DNA from 2 places in the Mesorhizobium subarcticum genome. Region 2 is predicted to be linked to the other one. Evidence: predicted binding sites of a transcription regulator. Region 2 holds the regulator's gene; the other holds the start of a gene.
What was found. The regulator LexA, encoded in region 2, represses DNA repair genes until DNA is damaged. The targets are predictions, from matches to a motif close to TGTTCNNNNTGTGTTCNG.
Positions count from the first base shown of each region.

Region 1: ACZYHG_RS29660 (PA0069 family radical SAM protein) is a predicted target of LexA. The motif match lies at 1,458-1,475, and genes of this name have one in related genera.

Region 1 is NZ_CM144237.1:6,030,948-6,042,520, reverse strand. Features, by position in the region: gene ACZYHG_RS29665 (ribonuclease HII) at 1-77, opposite strand, end outside; gene ACZYHG_RS29660 (PA0069 family radical SAM protein) at 229-1,383, opposite strand; gene ACZYHG_RS29655 (glycosyltransferase) at 1,534-2,061, shown strand; gene ACZYHG_RS29650 (hypothetical protein) at 2,207-3,181, shown strand; gene moaB (molybdenum cofactor biosynthesis protein B) at 3,185-3,730, opposite strand; gene ACZYHG_RS29640 (4-(cytidine 5'-diphospho)-2-C-methyl-D-erythritol kinase) at 3,732-4,619, opposite strand; gene ACZYHG_RS29635 (membrane protein) at 4,646-4,831, opposite strand; gene ACZYHG_RS29630 (S49 family peptidase) at 4,915-5,769, opposite strand; gene ACZYHG_RS29625 (tRNA1(Val) (adenine(37)-N6)-methyltransferase) at 5,849-6,649, opposite strand; gene ACZYHG_RS29620 (putative signal transducing protein) at 6,642-6,872, opposite strand; gene ACZYHG_RS29615 (polyprenyl synthetase family protein) at 7,081-8,097, shown strand; gene ACZYHG_RS29610 (GntR family transcriptional regulator) at 8,209-8,877, shown strand; gene ACZYHG_RS29605 (biotin transporter BioY) at 9,069-9,662, shown strand; gene ACZYHG_RS29600 (DUF1284 domain-containing protein) at 9,659-10,096, shown strand; gene ACZYHG_RS29595 (tetratricopeptide repeat protein) at 10,280-11,573, shown strand, end outside.
Region 2 is NZ_CM144237.1:4,641,959-4,653,531, reverse strand. Features, by position in the region: gene ACZYHG_RS22610 (molybdopterin molybdotransferase MoeA) at 1-966, shown strand, start outside; gene ACZYHG_RS22605 (alpha/beta hydrolase) at 1,014-1,844, opposite strand; gene ACZYHG_RS22600 (hypothetical protein) at 1,929-2,153, opposite strand; gene ACZYHG_RS22595 (AMP-binding protein) at 2,152-3,777, shown strand; gene kynA (tryptophan 2,3-dioxygenase) at 3,774-4,610, shown strand; gene kynU (kynureninase) at 4,692-5,939, shown strand; gene lexA (transcriptional repressor LexA) at 6,384-7,124, shown strand; gene ACZYHG_RS22575 (ComEC/Rec2 family competence protein) at 7,118-9,577, opposite strand; gene gltX (glutamate--tRNA ligase) at 9,680-11,104, shown strand; partial or broken gene gltA (citrate synthase) at 11,288-11,573, shown strand, end outside.

The DNA.
Region 1 (11,573 bases), 1.4 Mb from region 2:
GCCTTCGTCTCGAAGGAGAAATCGGGTTTCTCGACGATTTCGAAGAGAAGCGGAGAATCGGAACGCGCGCGAGCCATGTTGCGGCGAGGTTCGCATCGGCTCCGATTCTCCGCAAGTCCCTCCGGGTCGGGTGGGGCGCCGGACCGGGAGGGCACCGTCTGCAGGCCGGGGCAGGCCGGACGGGACTTCTTGCCATGGCAGGTCAAACCGCCACGGCGAATTGCATTTTCAGAGCAGCATCAACTGTTCCTGGTCTTTTCCAGCGGCTACGAACTGGTCGGTGCGCAGCGTGCGCCGCTCGGCATTGAGACCGAGCCGCTTGGCGGTGATCTCGAAGCGCCGGCCGATTTGCCAGGCGTAAGGACCGGCACCCTTCATGCGCTTGCCCCATTCCGAATCGTAGTCCTTGCCGTCGCGCATAGAACGGATCAGCGACATCACGTGACGGTAGCGATCGGGATAGTGGCGCAGCAGCCAGTCCTTGAAGATCGGGCTGACCTCCAGCGGCAGGCGCAGAACGACATAGCCCGCCTCGCGCGCGCCGGCAGCACGTGCCGAATCGAGGATCCGTTCCATCTCCTGGTCGGTGAGGCCTGGGATGATCGGCGCCACCATGACCGAAGCCGGAATGCCGGCATCCGAAAGCTGTCGGATCGCCTCCAGCCGCTTGGTCGGCGTCGACGCGCGGGGTTCCATGGTGCGCGCCAACATGCGGTCCATTGTCGTCACCGACAGCGCCACCTTGGCCAGCCCCCGTTCGGCCATGCGCGACAGGATGTCGATGTCGCGCGTCACCAAAGCGGATTTGGTGACGATGCCGACCGGATGGCCACGCGCTTCCAGCACTTCGAGGATCTCGCGCATGATCCGGTACTGCTTCTCGATCGGCTGGTAGGGATCGGTGTTGGTGCCGATGGCGATGGTGCGCGGCTGGTATCCGTCCTTCGACAGCTCCTTGTCGAGCAGCCGCGCCGCATCCGGTTTGGCGAACAGCTTGGATTCAAAATCCAGGCCCGGCGACAGGCCCATGAACGAATGTGTCGGCCGGGCAAAGCAATAGACGCAGCCATGCTCGCAACCGCGATAGGGGTTGATCGACCGGTCGAAGGAGATGTCTGGCGATTCATTGCGGGTGATAATGGTGCGCGGCTTTTCCACCTGCACCTCGGTCTTGAACGGCGGCAGCTCCTCCAGAGAATTCCACCCGTCATCGAAGACATGCCGGCTGACCGGCTCGAACCGTCCCGACGGATTGATCCCCGCCGACCGGCCGCGATTGCGATCCGGACGGACACGCACGCCACTCTGCTCGATCATCGCATTGGCCATCTCGGCGCGTCCTGCTCCGAAAGCTGCAATGTCTGCGCGCACGATCTGTTCCATCTTTGCCCGCTCCCAAGGACTTTCCATGTTCTGTCGAATCGTTCTGTTCATGAAATTATTCCTATTTTGCCGACAAGAACAAAGCAAGAACTTTTTATGTTGCGCTGCAAAAACTGGCGCTGTGCGCGGCTTTCCGCTATTCGGCTAAACATGCTCAGTGTTCTCATCGAAACACGCAATGACGAGGAGGCTCTCGCCCGCACGCTCGGTTCGCTGATTGGCGGCGCGGTCGAGGGCGTGGTGCGCGAGGTCGTCATCTGTGACACCGGCTCCACCGACCAGACGCACCGTGTCGCCGAGCATGCCGGCTGCCACTATGTGGCGAGCGGCGGCATCGCCGCCGGCATCAGGCAGGCCAAGGGAGACTGGCTGTTGCTGCTGGAGCCGGGCGCGCGGCTTGTGGAAGGCTGGATCGATGCGGTCGTCGCCCACACGGCCAAGCAAACAATGGCGGCGCAATTCTCTCGCACACGCGGCAGCCGCACGCCATTCCTGGCGAGGGTCTTTTCAGGAAACCGCGCTTTGGCCGATGGGCTGGTGATCAGCAAGCGCCAGGCTGCGTCCCTGTCGAAAAGTGCCGGCAGCGCCGAGGCTCTGGCGCGTGGCCTGGCGACAAAGAGGCTCGACGCCGAGATCTGGGTGGCGCCGCCGAAGCAGCAGCACCGCTCGCCAAAGTGATTTTTTGCGGCTGCTCTGTTCATTGTGCATTGCACAAAATCTGACGTGGGGTTAGCCTTCTTCCGAAGCGGGTGAATGGGTTTGGGTCAGGCGAGTTGTGAACACCGATGCGGCATCGGGTGTCACGCTCATAGACGAGGACCCGATGAACCTTTCAACCCCTGACAAATCCGGTGCTGCCAGCCTAGAGGCCATTGCGCGCAATGGCAGCCTGCTGCGGCGCATCGCCGTGCGCATTCCGACCTATCTCACGGATCTGCGCGAAAACCCGGCCTGGCTGCCGATGTTCATGCTGGCGCGCACCATGCCGGGGCGCCGGATGCACTGGCTGGGTGCAAAACGCGCCCGTCCCGCCGACAATGCGGGCGATACGATGTTTGCCGGTGTCGAGCGGGCAACGGTGGTCGATGCGCTGCGCGCCGACGGCCTGTGTTCAGGCCTGGTCCTGCCGCCGGAAATTCATCGCGAGATCGCGGATTTCGCGGGGCGTACGCCTTGCTTCGGCAATTTCGACCGCCGTTTGGAATTCATGCCGGGTGAACATGCGCAAGCCGAGAAACGCTTGGGCCGCTCGCTGCTCAGCGGCCACTATTTCGAGCGCATCCTCGACTGCCCGGCGGCACTCGCCATACAGCGCGATCCGCTGCTTCTCGACATTGCCGCGCACTATCTCGGCGCCCAGGCGAAACTGATCACGACGCGCGTCTGGTGGAGCTTTCCGACCGGCGAGGCCTCGGACGCCGACAAGAACCTTGCCTCGCTGGGCAAATATCATTTCGACCTCGACGACTGGCGCATGCTGAAATTCTTCTTCTACCTCAAGCCTGTCGACATCGACACCGGTCCCCATGTCTATGTCAGGGGCAGCCATAACAGGCGCGCCATAAAGCATCAGCTAACCCTGTTGGTCGGCCATTCCGCCCAGGAGGTGCTGGACGTCTATGGCGAGCAGAGCCCGGTGACGCTGACCGGCGAAGCCGGCCTCGGCTTCGTCGAGGACCCCTTCGGTTTCCACATGGGCACGGTGCCGGCGCGCACGCCGCGGCTGATGATGGAAGTCGGCTTCGGTGTTTCGCGCCCCTCGCGCCGGCGCTTCCATGGCGAGCCGGTCATCCGCTGATGGCTATTTGCCCCGCCGCAGATGCTCGTCCAGGCGCGGCATGATCTCGACGAAGTTGCAGGGCATGTGGCGGTAATCGAGCTGCGCCTTGATGATGCCGTCCCAGGCATCCTTGCAGGCACCGGGCGAACCCGGCAGCACGAAGACGAAGGTGGCGTTGACGACGCCGCCGGTCGCCCGGCTCTGGATCGTTGAGGTGCCGATCTTGTCGTAGGAAATGCGGTGGAAGACTTCCGAAAAGCCGTCCATGCGCTTTTCGAAGATCGGCTCCAGCGCCTCAGGGGTCACGTCACGGCCGGTAAAGCCAGTGCCGCCGGTGGTGATGACCACATCGATGTTTTTGTCCCGCGACCAGGCCAGCACCATGTCGCGGATTTTGTCGCGGTCATCGGTGACGATATCGCGGACGGCCAGGATGTGGCCGGCCTCGGTGATGCGGCCGGCCAGCGTCTGGCCGGATTTGTCGTCGGCGAGGCTGCGTGTGTCCGATACCGTCAGCACCGCGATGCGCACGGGGACGAAGGATCGGCTCTCGTCTATCTTGGCCATGTCACTCGGCCTCCGATGTCATGCTGCGCGTCGCCGCGACGAACCAGTCGGGCTGGCGGTTGCGAATCTCTGCGGCCGCGCGCTTGGCGACATTGCCGGTCTCGAACAGGCCGAAGCATGTCGCGCCCGATCCCGACATGCGCGAAAAGCCCGATCCAGCCTTATCAAGCCACGAAAGCGCCCTGCCTATGGCGGGCTGCATCGCAAGAGCTGCTGGCTCAAGATCGTTGCGGGTGACCTCCAGCCAGTTGCGCAGGCTGTGAAAATCGATGCGGCGCGGTAGCGGCGGCAGGGGTTCATTATCGCGCCGGGAAAGTGCCGCAAAGACATCCGCCGTCGAGACCGGCGTTCCCGGATTGACCAGCACCAGTCCCAGTGCCGAAAAGTCCGGTACCATCGACAGTTCGTCACCAATGCCGCGTGCAACCAGCGGCTTTGCCGCCAGGCACATCGGCACATCGGCGCCAAGCGAGAGGCCGACCCGCGCCAGCTCGGCGCCATTGATGTCCAGATCCCATGTTTCTACCAGCCCGCTCAGCACGGCCGCCGCATCGCTCGACCCACCGCCGATTCCGGAGGCAACCGGCAGGTTCTTTTCGAGCTTGATCGAGACTGGAGGGGCCTTTTCGGCCCCGACCACTGTTCGCAAGGCATCGCGCGCCTTCAGCACAAGATTGCTGGCATCCAGGGGAACCGCTGGCGCGTAGCGCCCGGACACTGCAAAAACGTCGCTGTCGGCAGGCGCGATCTCGACCCGGTCGCCAAAGCGCGTGAACACGGCCAGGCTTTCGATCAGGTGGTAGCCGTCATGGCGTCTGCCGGTGACATGCAACGCCAGATTGATCTTGGCAGGCGCAGGCCACGTACGCGAACCGGTCTCGGTGTCCACGGCGTCAGTCGTACTGGAGATGATGCTTAGTCCTTGGCCAGCCGGTATTCGCCGGTCTTCGGATCCTTGACCAGTGTTCCCATCGCGCCGTTGGCCGCCTGCTTTTCGGTGCGCCGTACCTTGGCCGTCACGCGCTCGGCTTCACGCACGAACGTGCGGTAGCCGAAATAGGCGGCGACGCCAACGACGGTGAAGAAAATGATCTGCGGCATGCCAAAACTCCTCCCACGCTGGGCCGGCAAAGGCGGCCGGTCGGGACGATTAAGCGCTCATGGTAGACGGTTTCGTCGGCTTTTCAAAGCCCGAAGCGCGACCACAATGCGCGCTCTTCCGCCGCATCGATGACACCGCCTACGGCCGCCGCGGCGATATCGGGTGCTGAAAAACGCGAGCCGAACAGGCCGAAGCGGCTGAGGAAACCGCGCGGCGCCGAGACCAACCTGAGCTGGGTCTTCGCTCCGAACCGGGTCTTCAGCACGGTCCGCATGTCGCCGAGCGCATCGACAAGGCCGAGCTCCAGGCCTCTCTTGCCGGTCCAGAACAGGCCGGTGAACAGGTCCGGATCGTCCTTCAGCTTCGTGCCGCGCCGCTCCTTGACCAGATCGATGAAGGTTTCGTGGACCTCAAGCTGCAACGCCTTCAGCCGCTCGACGTCTTCCTTCTTCTCGGGCTTGAACGGATCGAGCACCGCCTTGTTCTGGCCGGCAGTGTGGACACGGCGCTCGACACCGATCTTTTTCATCAGTTCCGGAAAACCGAACGAGGCCGAGACCACGCCGATCGAGCCGACGATGGAGGAGGGATCAGCGAAAATCTCGTCGCCGGCGACTGCGATCATATAGCCGCCCGAGGCCGCGACGTCCTCGACGAAGACCAGGACCTTCTTGTTCTTTTCAACCGCCAGGTCGCGGATGCGCTTGAAGATCAGTCGCGACTGCACCGGCGAGCCGCCGGGCGAATTGATCGAGACGGCGACCGCCGGCGCGTCGAAGGAAAAGGCCTTTTCGATGAGGCCGGCGGTGGAAGCAAGCGACAGGTTCTGCCGGAACTGGCCGCCCGACATGATGGTGCCATGCAGCCGGATGACCGGAATGGTGACGACGGTGGAGCGCCAGGATTTCGGCAGCAAGCGGTTGAAAAGGCGTTTCACGAGGGCGCGGTCTCCGGTCGGTGGGTTGCAGGCATGTAGGGATTTCCCAGCCAACAGCAATGCGGCCGGCCAGAATAGCTCAATCTCCAAACAGCGAGGCGAGGCCGTTGGTGATCATTTCGCTGCGCTCATCGGGGCTGTTGCCCGATTGCGCGTGAAGCATCAGCGGCGGTCGGATGGCAAGTTTTCCGCGCGCGCCGAGTGCCGCCCGCACAATAATGCGGATCGCCGCCGCGTCGGGGCGAGGGTGGACGGCGAGCATCTCGGCATCGCCGAACCGGCCTGACATCGCGTCGAGAATGGCGCTTAGCTGTTCGGGCCGTGCGATGACGGCCAGCCCGCCGCGCGGCCTGGTCACGGCCGCCGCGCTGCGGATCCAGCTCTCGAACAGCCCGTCCTCCATGACATGCGCTTCCTTTCGCAGGCGGTCCGGCGTGGCGCGGTCGCGGGCGGCATTGAAAGGCGGATTCATGATGACGAAGTCGAAATCATTGTCGGCGAGGCCGGCCGTAGCGCGCGCCTGGCCGGATAGTGTGACATCGGCGACGAGCACGCACGCGCGATTACTGAGATGGGCATTGCCGGGATGGGCAAGGGTAGCCGCCGCGAAGGCCGCCATTTCCGGTGCGCGTTCGACAAGCACTGCCTGGGCAGCCGAGCAGCGCGACAGCACAGCGAGGCCGGCAGCACCGGCGCCAGCGCCGAAATCGGCGAGGCGGCCACCAAACGAGGATGGCACGGATGCCGCCAGCATCATCGCATCCATGCCGGCGCGATGACCGCCATGCTTGGGTTGCACGAGCCAGAACCGGCCACGATGGAAGGCATCGACCGTATGGGCCGGCGTATCGGGAATAAGGGCGGCGCTCGTTTCAGCCATTACTCTGGCGGATTTCGTTCTCGATGCCGGCGTCTTTCAGAATGCGCCGCGCAGTATCGGCGTGGTCGGCGTCGACCATGACGCGCTTCTGCAGAAGACCGATCGACCCTTCCAGAATGCTCATATTCTGATCGGCGACAAAACAGGCGATGCCAGCGTCGCGCATCAGCGATTCGACAAAGGAGATGATCACGGCGTCGTTGGTGCGGACAAGTTCTATCATCGGACGAAACTTTCAGTTTGCGGCGCTGATGTAAACGGGCACGCCGATTTCCATGGCAGAACAGGGGTCTGTTTCGGCACCGGTTGACACGCTGTCACCGCCGCCGCGCCAATTCGCCACTTGCCGTGGCCATATCCGCCGCCCTAGAGTCCAGAGAAGGGACTAAGGGTGCCGTCGCACGAATTATACCAAGACGGGAGTGATTGTCGTGGGTGTCGTTCTCAACATCGAAAACGGGAAGCGGGAACCCGCCTCCATCAAGGATCTTATTGATCTGACGGCGGCCGACATGGGGCGCGTCAACGAACTCATCCTGTCCAAGGCCGGTTCCGACGTCCAGATGATCCCGGAAGTGGCCAACCACCTTATCTCGTCTGGCGGCAAGCGGCTGCGGCCGATGCTGACGCTCGCCGCCGCGCAGATGTTCGGCTATGCTGGCGAAGGCCACGTCAAGCTCGCCACCTCCGTCGAGTTCATGCACACGGCGACGCTTCTTCACGATGACGTGGTCGACGAGAGCGGTATGCGCCGCGGCAAGAAAACCGCCCGCATGATCTGGGGCAACCAGGCCAGCGTCCTTGTTGGCGACTTCCTGCTCGGCCAGGCCTTCCGCATGATGGTCGATGTCGGCTCGCTCGAAGCGCTCGACATCCTGTCGAGCGCCGCCTCGATCATCGCCGAAGGCGAGGTCATGCAGCTTGCCGCCGCGAAGAACCTCGAAACCACCGAGGACGAGCATTTCGCCGTCATCAAGGCCAAGACAGCGGCGCTGTTTTCAGCTGCCGCCGAGGTTGGCCCTGTCATCGCCCAGGCAACCCGCAATGATCGTGCCGCACTGCGCTCCTACGGCATGAATCTCGGCCTTGCCTTCCAGCTCATCGACGATGCGCTGGACTATGGCGGCACCAGCAAGGATCTGGGCAAGAATGTCGGCGACGATTTTCGCGAAGGCAAGGTGACCTTGCCGGTGATCCTTGCTTACCGGCGCGGCACCAAGGCCGAGCGCACTTTCTGGAAACGCGCCATCGAGGACAATGTCACTGACGACGCGGGTCTGGAAAAGGCGATTGGCCTGATGACCCGCCACGGCGCTATTGCCGACACGATCGGGCGCGCCCGCCATTTCGGCGAGATCGCCCGCGACGCGCTGGCGCCGTTGGAAGCGACGCCGCAGAAATCGGCGCTGATCGACGTCATCGATTTCTGCATCAGCCGGGTGAACTGAGAAGGCCGGCCTTTTCGCGGGCTTCCTCTGGCTTGCGCCGGAGGCAGCAAACTTGCGAATACCGGTCTCGCCGTCTCGACAAGTCGCCGCTCCGCAAATTATCTATAAAACATGGCAAAGGGCACGGACGACACCATCGCGGTGCGCATCAGCAAGGTACTGGCGGACCGCATCATCTCGGGCGCGATCGAGCCTGGGGCTAGGCTGCGCCAGGATCATGTCGCCGAGGAGTTCCACACCAGCCATGTTCCGGTGCGCGAGGCCTTCCGCCGCCTTGAGGCGCAAGGCCTGGCAGTCAGCGAGCCGCGCCGCGGCGTGCGGGTCGCGGCTTTTGATCTCGGCGAGGTCAAGGAAGTCGCTGAAATGCGGGCCGCCCTTGAAGTGCTGGCGCTGCGTCATGCCGCGCCACACCTGACTTCAGCCATTCTCCACCAGGCCGAAGAGGCGACAAAGGCCGGTGACAAATCCCGCGATGTCAGGTCATGGGAAGAAGCCAATCGCGCCTTTCACCGCTTGATCCTGGCGCCATGCGCGATGCCGCGCCTGCTTGCCACCATCGACGATCTGCACGCCGCCAGCGCCCGCTTCCTGTTCGCGGCATGGCGCTCGGAGTGGGAGACGCGCACGGACCAGGACCACCGGGCGATCCTGACCGCGCTGCGGCAGGGAAACACCGAATCGGCCGCCACGACGCTCGGCCGGCATGTCCAATGGATTGGCCGCAAGCCGGTCAAGACGGCCTCCGGCGCGACGCGCGAAGCCTTTGCGATCGTGGGCTGATGCCTGTCGCCCAAAAAGTGGCCCCGATTTTGGGAACATGACATGCATAAAATAATGATCTGAATCGCGTCGCGACGCAGGTCAGGCGGTCTTTGTCGTGGGGAGGCTTGCTATCCCAGCGAAAATGTGGATTCGATAATAGATCGAAAGCAGAAATTATCTATAATTTTAGATCGATCGAAGGATCCCCAATGACAGACATCGCGTTTACGTCCCGCAAGCCCTCCTTCAGCCCGCTCCGGCTCCAGGATCGTTCGCTCGCCTGGCAGGCCGGCGCCGTCGTGCTCGGCACGCTGTTCCTGGCGCTGGCGTCCTACATCGAAGTGCCGATGGTGCCGGTCCCTGTCACCATGCAGACCTTCGCCGTAACACTCATCGGCGCGCTCTATGGCTGGCGGCTTGGTGCGGTCACCATCGCCGCCTGGCTGGTCGAGGGCGCTGTCGGCTTTCCGGTTCTGTCCGGAGGCGCAGCCGGCGTAGTGCATTTCGTCGGGCCGACGGGTGGTTATCTCTTTTCTTTCCCGCTTGTCGGCGCGCTTGTCGGCTGGCTGGCCGAACGCGGCTGGAACGGCAACAGGGTGGTGCTTGCCTTCGTCGCGATGCTGCTCGGCAACCTTGCCTGCCTTGTTCTCGGCACAGCCTGGCTCGCGGCCATGATTGGAGCTGATCAGGCCATCACCTTCGGCTTCCTGCCGTTCATCGTCGGCGGTTTGCTCAAGTCGGCGCTTGGCGCCGCCACGCTGATGGCGCTTCGCGGAGGCAAGGCAAAGCCGGCCAATCCGTGACGATCAGGCTGCGCGCCCATCATCTCCTTTGCCTGCTCACCTATGTGGGCAAGGGATACAGCCCCGCCTTTACCGCCAATTATGACGCGATCGCGGAGCGCCTGAGCCGGGGCGAGGACATCCTCCTCGTTTCCGGTCCGGACGACATCTGCGCGCCGTTGCTCGACGAGCCGGAACCGCATTGTCTCAACGAAAGCGTCATCGAACGGGACCGGCTTGCCGCGCTCGATGTCGGAGATTTGCTGGCTCGATCAATCCAGGCCGGTGTCCGCCTCGATCTCGATGCGGCAATCCTGGCGCGGATGCGACAGGCGTTTTCTGCTGGTAGCGTGCGCAAGGCCTGCGACGGCTGCGAATGGAACGAGCTGTGCAGCACTATTGCGGCCGGCGGCTTTGCCGATACAAAGGTACAGCGATCCATCGTGCCGTGTTGACCTTGACGCCGGCTTTTCCGTGATCGAATGTCCCTTCCAGCCATGGTTTGTTAATCGGGTGACCCGATTGTGAATTTCAGGCGGATTGAAGCGCGACCCCAAAAAGGCCATGCTTTGCCCGGAAAGATCGAGTCTACGTCGATCCCGCTGATGCGGAGATGGCGCCTGGCTGAAAGGGATACGATGCAGCAAGGACGTGCGCGCTGGCTGACAAGGCTGGCAATTGTGACAGGCATGGCGCTCTCGGCTTTGCCGGCCTATGCCAACCAATCCACCGAACCGGTCAAGATATCGTCGTTCTCGGGCGCCTATCTGGCCGCCCATATCGCAGAAGCCGACAACGACCTCGACAGCGCCATCGCCTACTACAAGCAGGCTTTGGCCTTTAATCCGAGCGACACCGGCCTGCAGCAGAGCCTGATGCTGTCGCTGATCGCCCAAGGCCGCTTTGACGAATCCCTGGTCTATGCCGACAAGCTCAAGGAAGTGCCCGACGTCGAGCGTTTCTCGCGCCTGGCGCTCGCGGTCGATTCCTTCCACAAGAAGGATTTCACCAAGGCGCAATACTGGCTCAAGCTGTCGCTCGAATCAGACCTCGACCGGCTGATCTCCGGCGTCATGTCCGGCTGGGCGCAGCAAGGCGCGGGAGAGGCCACCGATGCGATGGCTTCCATCGACAAGCTGCAGGGGCCGGACTGGTTCGGCCTGTTCAAGTCCTTCCACCGCGCGCTGATCGCCGATGCGTCTGGTATGCCCGAAAAGGCGGAGGCGATCTACGCCGCTACGATGCAGGACACGACCGCCGGCGGCGCGGCGCCCGAAACCTGGATGCGCAACGCGCAGGCCTATGCCTCGTTCCTGGCCCGCAAGGGCGACAAGGCCAAGGCGATATCGGTGCTTGACCAGGCCGAGGCGTTTTCGCCGGGCAAGCTGGAAATCGTCGCCTTGCGCGACAGGATCGCCAAGGGCGACAAGATCGAGCCCTTCGTTTCCGGTCCGTCGGATGGTGCTTCCGAAATCCTGCTCGATCTCGCCACCGCGCTCAACCGCGGCGGCGGCGAGCCGTTTGTCCGTCTTTACCTGCAATACGCCCTGGCCTTGCGGCCTGACAGCGATGCGGCCCTCGTGCAGCTCGCTGCCGTTGCCGAACAGTTGAAGGACGGCGAGGGCGCCATCGCGCTCTATCGGCGGATTCCTGATTCTTCGCCGCTGAAGGAGCTTTCGGACCTGCAGCTCGGCCTCAACCTTGCCGATCTCGACCGCCATGATGAGGCGATCACCCATCTCAAGGCCTTCGTCGACGCCCATCCCAACGACATGCGCGCCTATCTGGCGCTCGGCGGGGTCTATTCCTCGAAGGATGATTTCCGCTCGGCCGCCAACCTCTACGACAAGGCTGTAGAGGTGCTGAAGACGCCGACCGCCGCCAACTGGAACATCTTCTATCAGCGCGGCATCGCCTATGAACGCCTGAAGG
Region 2 (11,573 bases):
GGCTTTGACGGCGTTGTCGGCGAGCTCCAGGCGGTGCGCATCTTCACCGGCGCACCGCTGCCTGAAGGCGCCGACACCATCGTCATCCAGGAAAACGTCCGGGATCTCGGCGACGGCCATATCGAAGTGACCGAACCGACGGCGGAGTGGCGCAACATCCGCCGCATCGGTCTCGACTTTTCCAAAGGCGACGTCTTGCTGGAGAAAGGCCGCTTGCTCGACCCGGCGGCGCTTTCATTGGCGGCATCGGCCAACCATCCCGCGGTCACCGTGGTCAGGCGGCCGCTGGTCGCCATCATCGCCACCGGCGACGAGTTGCTGCCGCCGGGCAGCGAGCTCGGGCCGGACCAGATCATCTCGTCCAACGCTTATGGCGTCGCCGCTGCCGCGCAATCGGTCGGCGCTCGCGCACTCGATCTCGGCATCGCCGCCGACCGCAAGGACGCCATCGCCGCACTGGTCAGGAAAGCGGTCGCGGCCGGTGCGGATGTCATCGTCACGCTTGGCGGCGCCTCGGTCGGCGACCACGATCTCATCCACGACGTGCTGACCGGCGAAGGCATGACGCTCGGCTTCTGGAAGATCGCCATGCGCCCCGGCAAGCCGCTGATGTTCGGCCGCCTCGGCGATATCAGGTGCATCGGCCTGCCCGGTAACCCGGTGGCCAGCCTGGTCTGCTCGCAATTGTTCATGAAGCCGCTCCTGGCAAGGCTCGGCGGCCGCAATCATCGCCAGGACATCCGTCCGGCACTGCTGGGCGCTGCAATGCCGGCCAATGATCTGCGCCAGGATTATGTGCGGGCGGTGGTCAGGGAAGACGATGGTGGGCTGGTGGCGACGCCGTTCAGCATCCAGGATTCCTCGATGCTGCGGATGCTAGCCGACGCCAACGGGTTGATCGTGCGGGCACCGTTTGCCTCCGCATCCGCGACCGGAGACCCTTGCAAGGTCCTGATGTTGCGCTAAAGTAGCGCTAGACAACCAACTGATAGAATTACGGAAAATGATCTCTTCTATTCCGAGATCAAGGTCCGCGTCAGCGCATGTGCCGGATCGGCAAGCCCGTCCACAATGTCGTAATGATGCCGGTCGGGTTCGACGATCGCACTGGTGGTGGCGCCAAGGCCGGTCCAGATGTTGGCCAGCAACGCATTCTGGCGCAGGAACTCGGAACGCTCACCGCCTCCCGCCCAGCAGGTGATGCGGGTACCTGCCAGGGGCCGCAGCAGCGCCGGGCTTTCCGCAAGGGCTTCGGCCTCATCGATTGCCAGCGCCGCATTATGCCCGATGAACATAAGTGGCCGCAGGTCATGCAGGCCTGAAATCGAGACGACGTGGCGTATGCGCCTTGCCACATCGGCCGCCAGAGGTGTGGTCATGGTGACCATCCGACTGGCGAGATGTCCGCCGGCTGAGTGTCCTGTCAGCATCAGCGGCCCCCCGACCATCGCCGCCGCCGTGCCGATCACCGCGCCGATTTCGCGGACAATACCGGCGATGCGTATGTCCGGGCACAGCGTGTAGGACGGCATTGCCACGGCAAAGCCGTTGCCGACCGCGCCCTTGGCGAGGTGCGACCAGTCGCTCTTGTCGGACTCCAGCCAGTAACCGCCATGGATGAACACGACGAGCCCCTTGGGCGCGGCATCGGGCAAGAAAAGATCGAACCGATTGCGCGGCCGGTCGCCATAGGCGATGTCGATGCGCGCCCGGCCCTGCGCCGACAGTGCGTCACGGAAGGCTTGCGCCGGTTCCGCCCACGCGGCCGGCCAACGGTTGCTGCCGGCGATATTCGCGCCATTGGCGTAGGCATTGTTCCAATCGGCAATGCGATGTCCAGGCATCGGCACCCTCCCCAAAGCGCATCCGTTTCAGCACCGGCAATGGCCGTCACCATGCCATGCCTCAACGCTCCAGGCAAAAACATTTTAGGCTTGAAACAAATTTCGACTGGTGCGATCCTGCCTGACGAACAGCCGACAATGGGAGGTCAGCTGTGCTGTCCAAAACTGCGGATCGCCACCTTTTTTGTCGGTGGCGTCGTCGAACACTGGCTGCACGAAGCCTCTCGCGAAAGATGGGAACTTCAGATCCACCGCCTCGGACAGATGCTTCGCGCACTGCCCAGGCAGCAGATGGGATGGCGGCGACATGCTTGGGCCTTCAGCGCATATCGACACGTTCACGCGCGATCATCTGCCGCCGCCGGATCAATGGCCTGATATCCTGCTCGACGGCTTCGACTATCCCGAACGCCTCAATGCCGGCGTCGAACTGACCGACAGGCTGGTCGAGAAGGGGCTCGGCGACCACACCGCGCTGATCGGCAATGGCCGCCGCCGCACCTACAAGGAATTGTCCGACTGGACGAACAGGCTGGCCCATGCGCTGGTCGAGAATTACGGCGTCAAGCCGGGCAACCGGGTGCTGATCCGCTCCGCCAACAACCCCGCAATGGTCGCCTGCTGGCTGGCCGCCACCAAGGTCGGCGCCGTGGTCGTCAACACCATGCCGATGCTGCGCGCCGGCGAACTCACCAAGATCGTCGACAAGGCGGAGATCAGCATTGCGCTTTGCGACACCAGGCTGATGGACGAGATGACCGCCTGTGCCAAGGACAGCGCGTTCCTCAAGCAGGTCATCGGCTTCGACGGCACCGCCAACCATGATGCCGAGCTCGACCGCGCCGCCCTCGACAAATCGGTCACCTTCACCGCCGTCAACACCGGCCGCGACGATGTCGCCCTGCTCGGCTTCACCTCGGGCACAACGGGCGTGCCGAAGGCGACGATGCATTTCCACCGTGACCTTCTGATCATCGCCGACGCCTACGCCCGCGAGATCCTCCAGGTGACGCCAGACGACATCTTCGTCGGCTCGCCGCCGCTCGCCTTCACCTTCGGCCTTGGCGGGCTCGCCATCTTTCCGCTGCGCTTCGGTGCCGCGGCAACGCTGCTGGAGCAGGCGACGCCGCCCAACATGATCCAGATCATCGAGACCTACAAAGCGACCATCTCCTTCACCGCACCGACCGCCTATCGCGCCATGCTGAAGGCCATGGACGAAGGCGCTGATTTGTCATCGCTGCGCGTTGCCGTTTCGGCGGGCGAAACATTGCCGGGTCCTGTCTTTGAAGAGTGGACTGAGAAGACTGGCAAGCCGATCCTCGACGGCATCGGCGCCACCGAAATGCTGCACATCTTCATCTCCAACCGCTTTGACGACATGAAGCCTGCTTCCACCGGCAAACCGGTCGGCGGCTACGAGGCGCGCATCGTCGACGATGCGATGCGCGAGGTGCCGCGTGGCGAGACAGGACGGCTGGCGGTACGCGGCCCGACCGGCTGCCGCTACATGGCCGACGACAGGCAGAAGGAGTATGTGCGCGACGGCTGGAACCTCACCGGCGACACGTTTACCCAGGACGAGGACGGCTTTTTCCACTTCGCCGCGCGTTCCGACGACATGATCGTCAGCGCCGGCTACAACATTGCCGGCCCCGAAGTCGAGGCAGCACTCCTGTCGCATCCCGATGTTGCCGAATGCGCTGTCATCGGTGCCAAGGATGCCGAACGTGGGGAGATTGTCGAGGCACACATCGTGCTGGTGCAAGGCGTTTCGCCCGACGCGCTGACCATCAAGCGCCTGCAGGACCACGTCAAGGCAACGATTGCGCCCTACAAATATCCGCGCTCGGTCAAATTCATCGCCGCCCTGCCCAAGACCCAGACCGGCAAGATTCAGCGCTTCCGGCTGCGCACGGAGAAAATCAATTGAGCGAGCCCTACGATCCGGCGTCCGAAGGCGCGCAGATGTCGTTCCAGGAGCGCATGTCCTACAGCGACTATCTGCATCTGGAAAAAGTGCTGGAGGCGCAGACGCCGCTGTCTTCGGCGCATGACGAAATGCTGTTCATCATCCAGCACCAGACCTCCGAACTCTGGATGAAGCTCGCTTTGCACGAGATCGGTGCCGCGATTCGCTCCATCCGCGCCGATCGGCTCGAGCCGAGCTTCAAGATGCTGTCGCGCGTCGCCCGCATTTTCGAGCAGCTGAACAATGCTTGGGACGTGCTGCGGACGATGACTCCCAGCGAATACACCGAATTCCGCGACGCGCTCGGCCAATCCTCCGGCTTCCAGTCATGGCAGTATCGCGCCATCGAATTCATGGCCGGCAACCGCAACCTAGCGATGCTCGGACCCCACAAGCACCGGCCGGACCTGAGCCAGAAGCTGGAGTCGATCCTGGCCGAGCCATCGCTCTACGACGAAGCGCTGCTGCTTCTGGCGCGCAACGGGTTCGACATCGGCGTCGACGCCAAGCGCACGGACTGGCGCGAAACCCGCACCGAGAATGAGGCGGTGATGGTCGCCTGGCAGACCGTTTACCGCGATCCGCAGCGCTATTGGATGTTTTATGAACTGGCCGAGAAGCTGGTCGATTTCGAGGACTATTTCCGTCGCTGGCGCTTCAACCACGTCACCACGGTCGAACGCATCATCGGCCTGAAGCGTGGCACCGGCGGCACATCAGGCGCGTCGTACCTGAAGAAAATGCTCGAGGTCGTGCTGTTTCCGGAACTGTGGACGGTCCGCACCCGGCTTTGACATAATCGATAGAGAACAGCCGCACTGGGCGAACGTCGTCGTGGCCGGGACCCGTCGCAAACAACCAAGGAATGACTGACCATGAGTGGAGTTCCTGATCTCGCTGCAATCGAAGCAATGGATGCCGCCGATCCGCTGCGTGCGATGCGCGATCGTTTCATTCTGCCCGATGGGGTGATCTATCTCGACGGCAATTCGCTCGGGCCGGCCTCCTCCGCCGTGTTCGGTGAACTGCAGAAAGCGGCAACCCAGGAATGGGCCCAGGATCTCATCCGAGCCTGGAACACAGCCGGATGGTTCGAGATGCCTCTGGAACTCGGCGATCAACTTGGACGCCTGATAGGAGCCGCCGCCGGCCAGACCGTGGTCTGCGACACGACGTCGATCAACATCTACAAGGTGCTGCATGCGGCGCTGAACATGCGGCCAGGCCGACCGGTTATCGTCGCCGAGGGCGACAGTTTTCCCACCGACCTGTACATCGCCGAAGGGGTCGCCTCGACCCGAGAGGGCATCGTACTGCGGCTCGCTGGCGTCGACGCGCCGACCATCGAAGAGCTGATCGACGAAAGCGTAGCTGTGGTGCTGGTCAATCACGTCAACTACAAATCGGGTGAATTGCGCGACATGGCGGCGCTGACGCGCAAGGCTCATGCAGCCGGAGCGCTGATCATATGGGATTTATGCCACACGGCAGGCGCTCTACCCGTCGAACTCGACCATGCGAATGCCGATTTCGCCATCGGCTGCACGTATAAATATCTCAACGGCGGTCCGGGCGCGCCGGCCTTCATCTACGCCGCGCAACGTCATCACGGCGACATCAGCCAACCACTCAGCGGCTGGTGGGGGCATGCCCGCCCCTTTGCGTTTGAACGCGGTTACGTCGCAGGAACCGGCATTCGCCGCTTTCTCTGCGGCACGCAGCCCGTCCTGTCGATGCGGGCGCTCAAGGGTGCGCTCGCCATCTGGGACGATGTCGACATGGCTGCGTTGCGAAAGAAGAGCGTCGCGCTGACCGAACTGTTCATCCAACTCGTCGAAGCAAAGTGCGGGGCCTATGGTCTCACGCTGGAAACCATCCGCGACCGGACCAAGCGTGGCAGCCAAGTGTCGTTCCTTCACGATCACGGCTATCAGGTCATGCGTGCCTTGATCGAGCGCGGTGTGATCGGTGACTTTCGCGCGCCGTCCACCATCCGCTTCGGGTTTACGCCGCTCTACGTCGCCTACAAGGATGTGTGGCTGGCGGTTGAGGTCCTACAAGAGATTTTGCACACCGGTGCCTGGAAGGCCCCGCGTTTCGCTGTCAAGGAGTCCGTCACCTGAAGCGACGATCTCAGCGATCGGCTGTCACCGGCGGTATAACGAGCAGCGAATTTCCAGCTCACAAATGGATCGCCTCTTGGTCGAGGAGCTAGTGGTCGTGAACAAGCCCGAGGTTGGCGTTTTGGCTTCGTTTCGTTCACGGCAAACGAGCGCTCTCAAAACTGGAAATGCTTGGCATGGAACTCTGTGGCCGACTGATGCCAAGCCAAGCCGCCGGATAGGCCACAAGCCATTAACCAAAACGATTTCAATGGTTGCCAACATGCGGCGACAGAGTTGACGCGTCGGTCGTTGCCGCAGCCGTATGCCAAATAATTTCAGACGCCTTAACAAATTCACTAAACTTTAAACGGTTGCAGAACACAACTGGAACAGATAGTGTTTGTTCTGGGTTTGTTTTTCGATTCTGGTTCAGACCCTTCGTTCAATGCCTTGGGGGCCGCCATGCTGACGCGCAAGCAACATGAACTTTTGATGTTCATCCATGAACGGCTGAAGGAAAGCGGTATCCCGCCGTCCTTCGACGAGATGAAGGAGGCGCTCGATCTCGCCTCCAAGTCAGGCATCCATCGTCTGATCACGGCACTGGAGGAACGCGGTTTTATCAGGCGGCTGCCCAACCGGGCACGCGCGCTGGAGGTGCTGCGGCTGCCGGATTCAATCGCGCCGGGTCTCAACGCTGCCAAGAAGTTCTCGCCAAGCGTCATCCAGGGCAGTCTTGGTCAGGGCGGCCTTGGCCGCCAGCTCAAGCCTGCAACACCATCGCGCCTGCCTGCTGCCGGCAATGATGACGACGTGGTTTCGGCGGTGTCGATCCCTGTGATGGGGCGTATCGCCGCCGGCGTGCCGATCGATGCCATTCAGCATCAGACGCATTCGATCTCGGTGCCGCCGGACATGATCATGGGTGGCGAACATTATGCGCTGGAGGTCAAGGGCGACTCGATGATCGAGGCCGGCATCTTCGACGGTGACACCGTCATCATCCGCAATGCCGATACCGCCCAGCCTGGCGAGATCATCGTGGCGCTGGTGGATGAGGAGGAAGCGACGCTGAAGCGGTTCCGCCGCAAGGGCGCCTCGATTGCGCTTGAAGCCGCCAATCCGGCCTATGAGACGCGCATCTTCGGGCCCGACAGGGTGAAGGTGCAAGGCAAGCTCGTCGGACTGATCAGGCGCTACTGAAGCGGCGGCGGTTTAACGGCTGGCTTTTCGGGTTTCTTGTAAGGTGGCAGACCCCTCGCCTCATGTGAGAATTTGCGTTGCGCGTGCCAGGGTCGGTACGGACTGTCCACGGCGAAGCTGACGATTGCCGGCGTGACCGCCGATTGGTTGTCGAAGAAGACGGCCGCACTGCCTTTGCGAGCAAGTTGCCGCTTGGTGATGACGAGAACCAGCGGGTTGTGACAGGAATCATAGCCCGTTGCGTCATTGACAACGATCAAATCGGCGAAGCCGCAGGCTTTCCAGGTGTCCTTGCGGTCTTCGACATAAGCAATGATCGCACCGGACGTGTGCTTGGCCACACAGACGCCGTCAGTGCAATAGAACGGCACTCCTGGCGGCAGTTCTGTAGCGTCCGCGATCTCGAATTGTCCGTCACCTCTGGTGAAGGTTTCCGGCACGACGATGGCTTCGGATCGCAACGCGCGTTTCCAATTGTCGACCATGAATTCGTTTGGACGCGCGCGGCTAACAGCGAGTTCGCCGCCTCCGATCGGCATTGCAACCAGCCTGGCGTCCTCCGAGATCAACACATCCGGTGTTCGCGTATCCGGGATGGTCAGCACACTGGCGAGAACGAAGGGAACCGCCGCCAGCCGAAGCCATGTCGTCGCCGTGGTCGCGATAACCAGGGCAATCGTCACCAGCAAGACGGACTGTTGGGAAATCAGGCCAACCCCATCGACTGGAGAGCGATCCGATATCCACGCCGATATGGCGATCATTGCGGTCAGGCCTTTGCCCATCAGATAAAGCGCAGGCCAATCCAGCCCAAATGGCATCAAGAGCGCGCTGGCCACGGCCAGAAACATCACGACCGATACAATCGGCATGATCGCCAAATTGGCGACCAGGCTGAGCGGCGACACGCGCTGGAAATGCCAGATGGCAAACAGCGCTGTGGCACTCCCGGCTATGATGGAGGTCATGGCCAATCCGCCTGTCGCCAGCAGAAATTTTCGCGCTAGGAAACCGGGCAAGGATCGCTTTGGGGGCGGTGGTCTGGACTTTCCCGCACGGTGATCCGCCCAGCCAGCATATGCGCCGACAAGTGCGGCCGTCGCTGCAAAGGACATCTGAAAACTTGGGCCGACCACCTCATGCGGCGACACCACAATGACGGCGATCGCCGAGATGGCCAGATTGCGCATGGTCAGCGCTGCCCGATCGAACAGCACTGCAATCAGCATCACCGCCAGCATGATGAAGCTACGCTCGGCAGCAACGACGACGCCCGAAATGACGAGATAGGCAGCGATCGAGACCAGCGCTGCGGTGGCCGCGTATTTTTTCACCGGCCGGCGCGCGGAAAAATCTGGAAACAGCGCGAAGGCGCCGCGCAACAGACCCATGATTGTGCCGGCGACCAGCGCCATGTGCAGACCCGAAATGGAGATGATGTGATAAATGCCGGTGCGCCGCATCGCTTCGTTGATTTCATCGGGAATGCCGGCACGCACGCCGACGATCAGCGCCGCCGCGATCTCGCCTTCGGCGCCGCTGACCGTGCCCCTGATATGATCGGCGATGGCTTCACGGGCATTTTCTATTCCTGAGGAAAGACGGGCCGAGATCGGCATGTCATCGTCGCTGGCCGACACAACTTTTGGATTGCCTAGAAAGAAGCCGCTGCCGCCGATGCCAGCGAAATAGCTGTCGAAGGAAAAGTCGTAGCTCTCCGGCCGCACCGGACCAGTTGGCGGCAACAGTTTGGCATAGCCGGTGATGAGTGAGCCGGCGGTCATCTCTGGCGGTATCTTGCGCGCCGAAAGCCGTACCCTTTCCGGCACGTAGCGCAGTTTCGGCCGGGCGGTCGCTGTCACGTCGATGGTCAGTCGGATGCGGCCAGTTTCCATTTGCTCGAGCGAGACCACACGCCCGGTCAGTTGTGTCGAGATTTCCGAACCCAGCATCTGCGTTCCGACCCGCCATGTCTCGACCTTGCCTGCGAGCAAACCCAGAGCGCACAGCAGCGCCGCCATGAAGCACAGATGGGTTTTCGGCCAGGAACGCGAGACAAGCGCACATATCCCCGTCAGCACGACGACCGCGATGAGCCTTGGGAAATCAGGCTCTGCGGCCAGCGAAAAATAGGCGATCGCCCCAACCGCCAGGCAGACCGGCACCAGCAGGAAGGCGATGCCCCGGTCAAGCTCCAACTCCGCCGCCTTGGCCACGCTATGGCGCAGGCGCGGCAATGAAGCTTGGCCAAGTTGCCGACGGACCAGCGCAATCCTGCCGTTAGCGGGCGAAACTGGCGCTGGAATATCCGCCTGCAAGGGTTGATTGCCAGCACCTGGAATGACAGGTGATGGCGACGGCGAGGTCGGCAAAGGCATCGCAAACAGGGACCGCTCGCTGACGCCGACACTGGCGTCCTCGCCCTGATCCAAGCCCCGGCCTCTTCCCGCCATCGGGTCTGCCCCTTGCACCCCTGACGCCCTATGCTACATGAACGCGCAACGCGCGAAAGTCCGTGCACCAGCACCCCGTTTAAGATGGTTTCCGAGAGTTCCATGCCCGACAAGGTCGTCACCCGTTTTGCCCCCTCGCCCACCGGCTACCTGCACATCGGTGGCGCGCGCACGGCGCTGTTCAATTGGCTGTTCGCAAAGCACACCGGCGGCACGATGGTGCTGCGCATCGAGGATACAGATCGCGAACGCTTCAACGAGGCGGCTACCCAGGCCATTCTGGATGGGCTGACCTGGCTTGGGCTTTCCTGGGACGGCGAGGCCATATCGCAGTTCGAGCGCGCACCGCGCCACCGTGAGGTGGCAGAGGAACTCGTGCGCATGGGCAAGGCCTATTACAGCTACGAGACGCCAGCCGAGCTCGAGGCGATGCGTGAGGCTGCCCGGGCCAAGGGCCTGCCGCCGCGCTACAACGGCCAGTGGCGCGATCGCGACCCGTCCGAGGCACCGGCCGGCGTCAAGGGCGCGATCCGCATCAAGGCGCCGACCGAGGGCGAGACGGTCGTGCACGACCGCGTCCAGGGCGAGGTGCGCTTCCCTAACAAGGATCTCGACGATTTCATCATCCTGCGCTCGGACGGCAACCCGACCTACATGCATGCCGTCGTCGTCGACGATCACGACATGGGTGTCACGCACATCATCCGTGGCGACGACCACCTGACCAATGCCGCCCGCCAGACCGTGATCTACAACGCCATGGGCTGGGACGTGCCGTCGATGTCGCACATCCCGCTGATCCACGGTGCCGATGGGGCGAAACTGTCGAAGCGGCATGGCGCGCTCGGCGTCGAGGCCTATCGCGCCATGGGCTATCTGCCGGAGGCGTTGCTCAACTACCTGGCGCGCCTGGGCTGGAGCCATGGCGACGACGAGATCATGTCGATCAAGGACATGATCTCCTGGTTCGACATCGGCGACGTCAACAAGGGCGCGGCCCGCTTCGACTTCGCCAAGCTGGAGGCGATCAACGGCGCGCATATGCGCAAGATGGCCGACGCCGAGCTGTTCGACATCTTCATCGCCACCTTGCCCTATCTCGAGGGCGGTCCGGCAATGGCCGCGCGTCTTGACGATCGCAACAAGGCGCAGCTTCTGGCAGCTCTTCCGGGCCTGAAGGAGCGCGCCAAGACACTGGTCGAGCTCGTCGACGGCGCTGCCTTCCTGTTTGCCACGCGGCCGCTGCCGATCGACGACAAGGCAACCCTCCTGCTCAATGACGATGCCCGCAAGATCCTGCGTGGCGCTCACGAAGCTTTGAACGCGCTTTCAGGTGACTGGACGGCTGCCGCGGCCGAGGCTGCGATCCGCGAGGTTGCACTGGCTGGCGGCCACAAGCTCGGTGCCGTGGCCCAACCTTTACGGGCCGCGCTGACCGGCAAGAGCACCTCGCCGGGTGTGTTCGACGTGCTTGCCGTGCTCGGGCGCGAGGAGAGCCTGGCGCGCATAGCGGATCAAATCGATTAGGAGCAAACTGGCCCAAGAAGATTGGCATTGAAAGGCGCGTTTCGCAGTGCAACATTAGGCCTTGGCCCAATCTGGCACGCACCTCCTGAAATGCGGTGGCGAATACGCGCATTGCGGTGATTTCGACGTGTCGCTCTGCAGAATTTGCCCTTGCCGGCATGAGGAAACAAGAAGGAGTTTGCAATGACCGAAGCTGCGAAAAAACTGGATGTGGGCGGCCAAGAGGCTACGGCAACGCTTGAGTTCGCCGGCAAGAACTCACGAGTTCAAGGTGCGAAGCGGCTCCGTCGGCCCCGACGTCATCGACATTGCCTCGCTCTACAGCACGACCGGCGCCTTCACCTACGATCCCGGCTTCACCTCGACCGCAAGCTGCGAGTCCGAAATCACCTTCATCGACGGCGATGCTGGTATTCTTCTCCATCGCGGCTACCCGATCGACCAGTTGGCCGAGCACGGCGACTTCCTC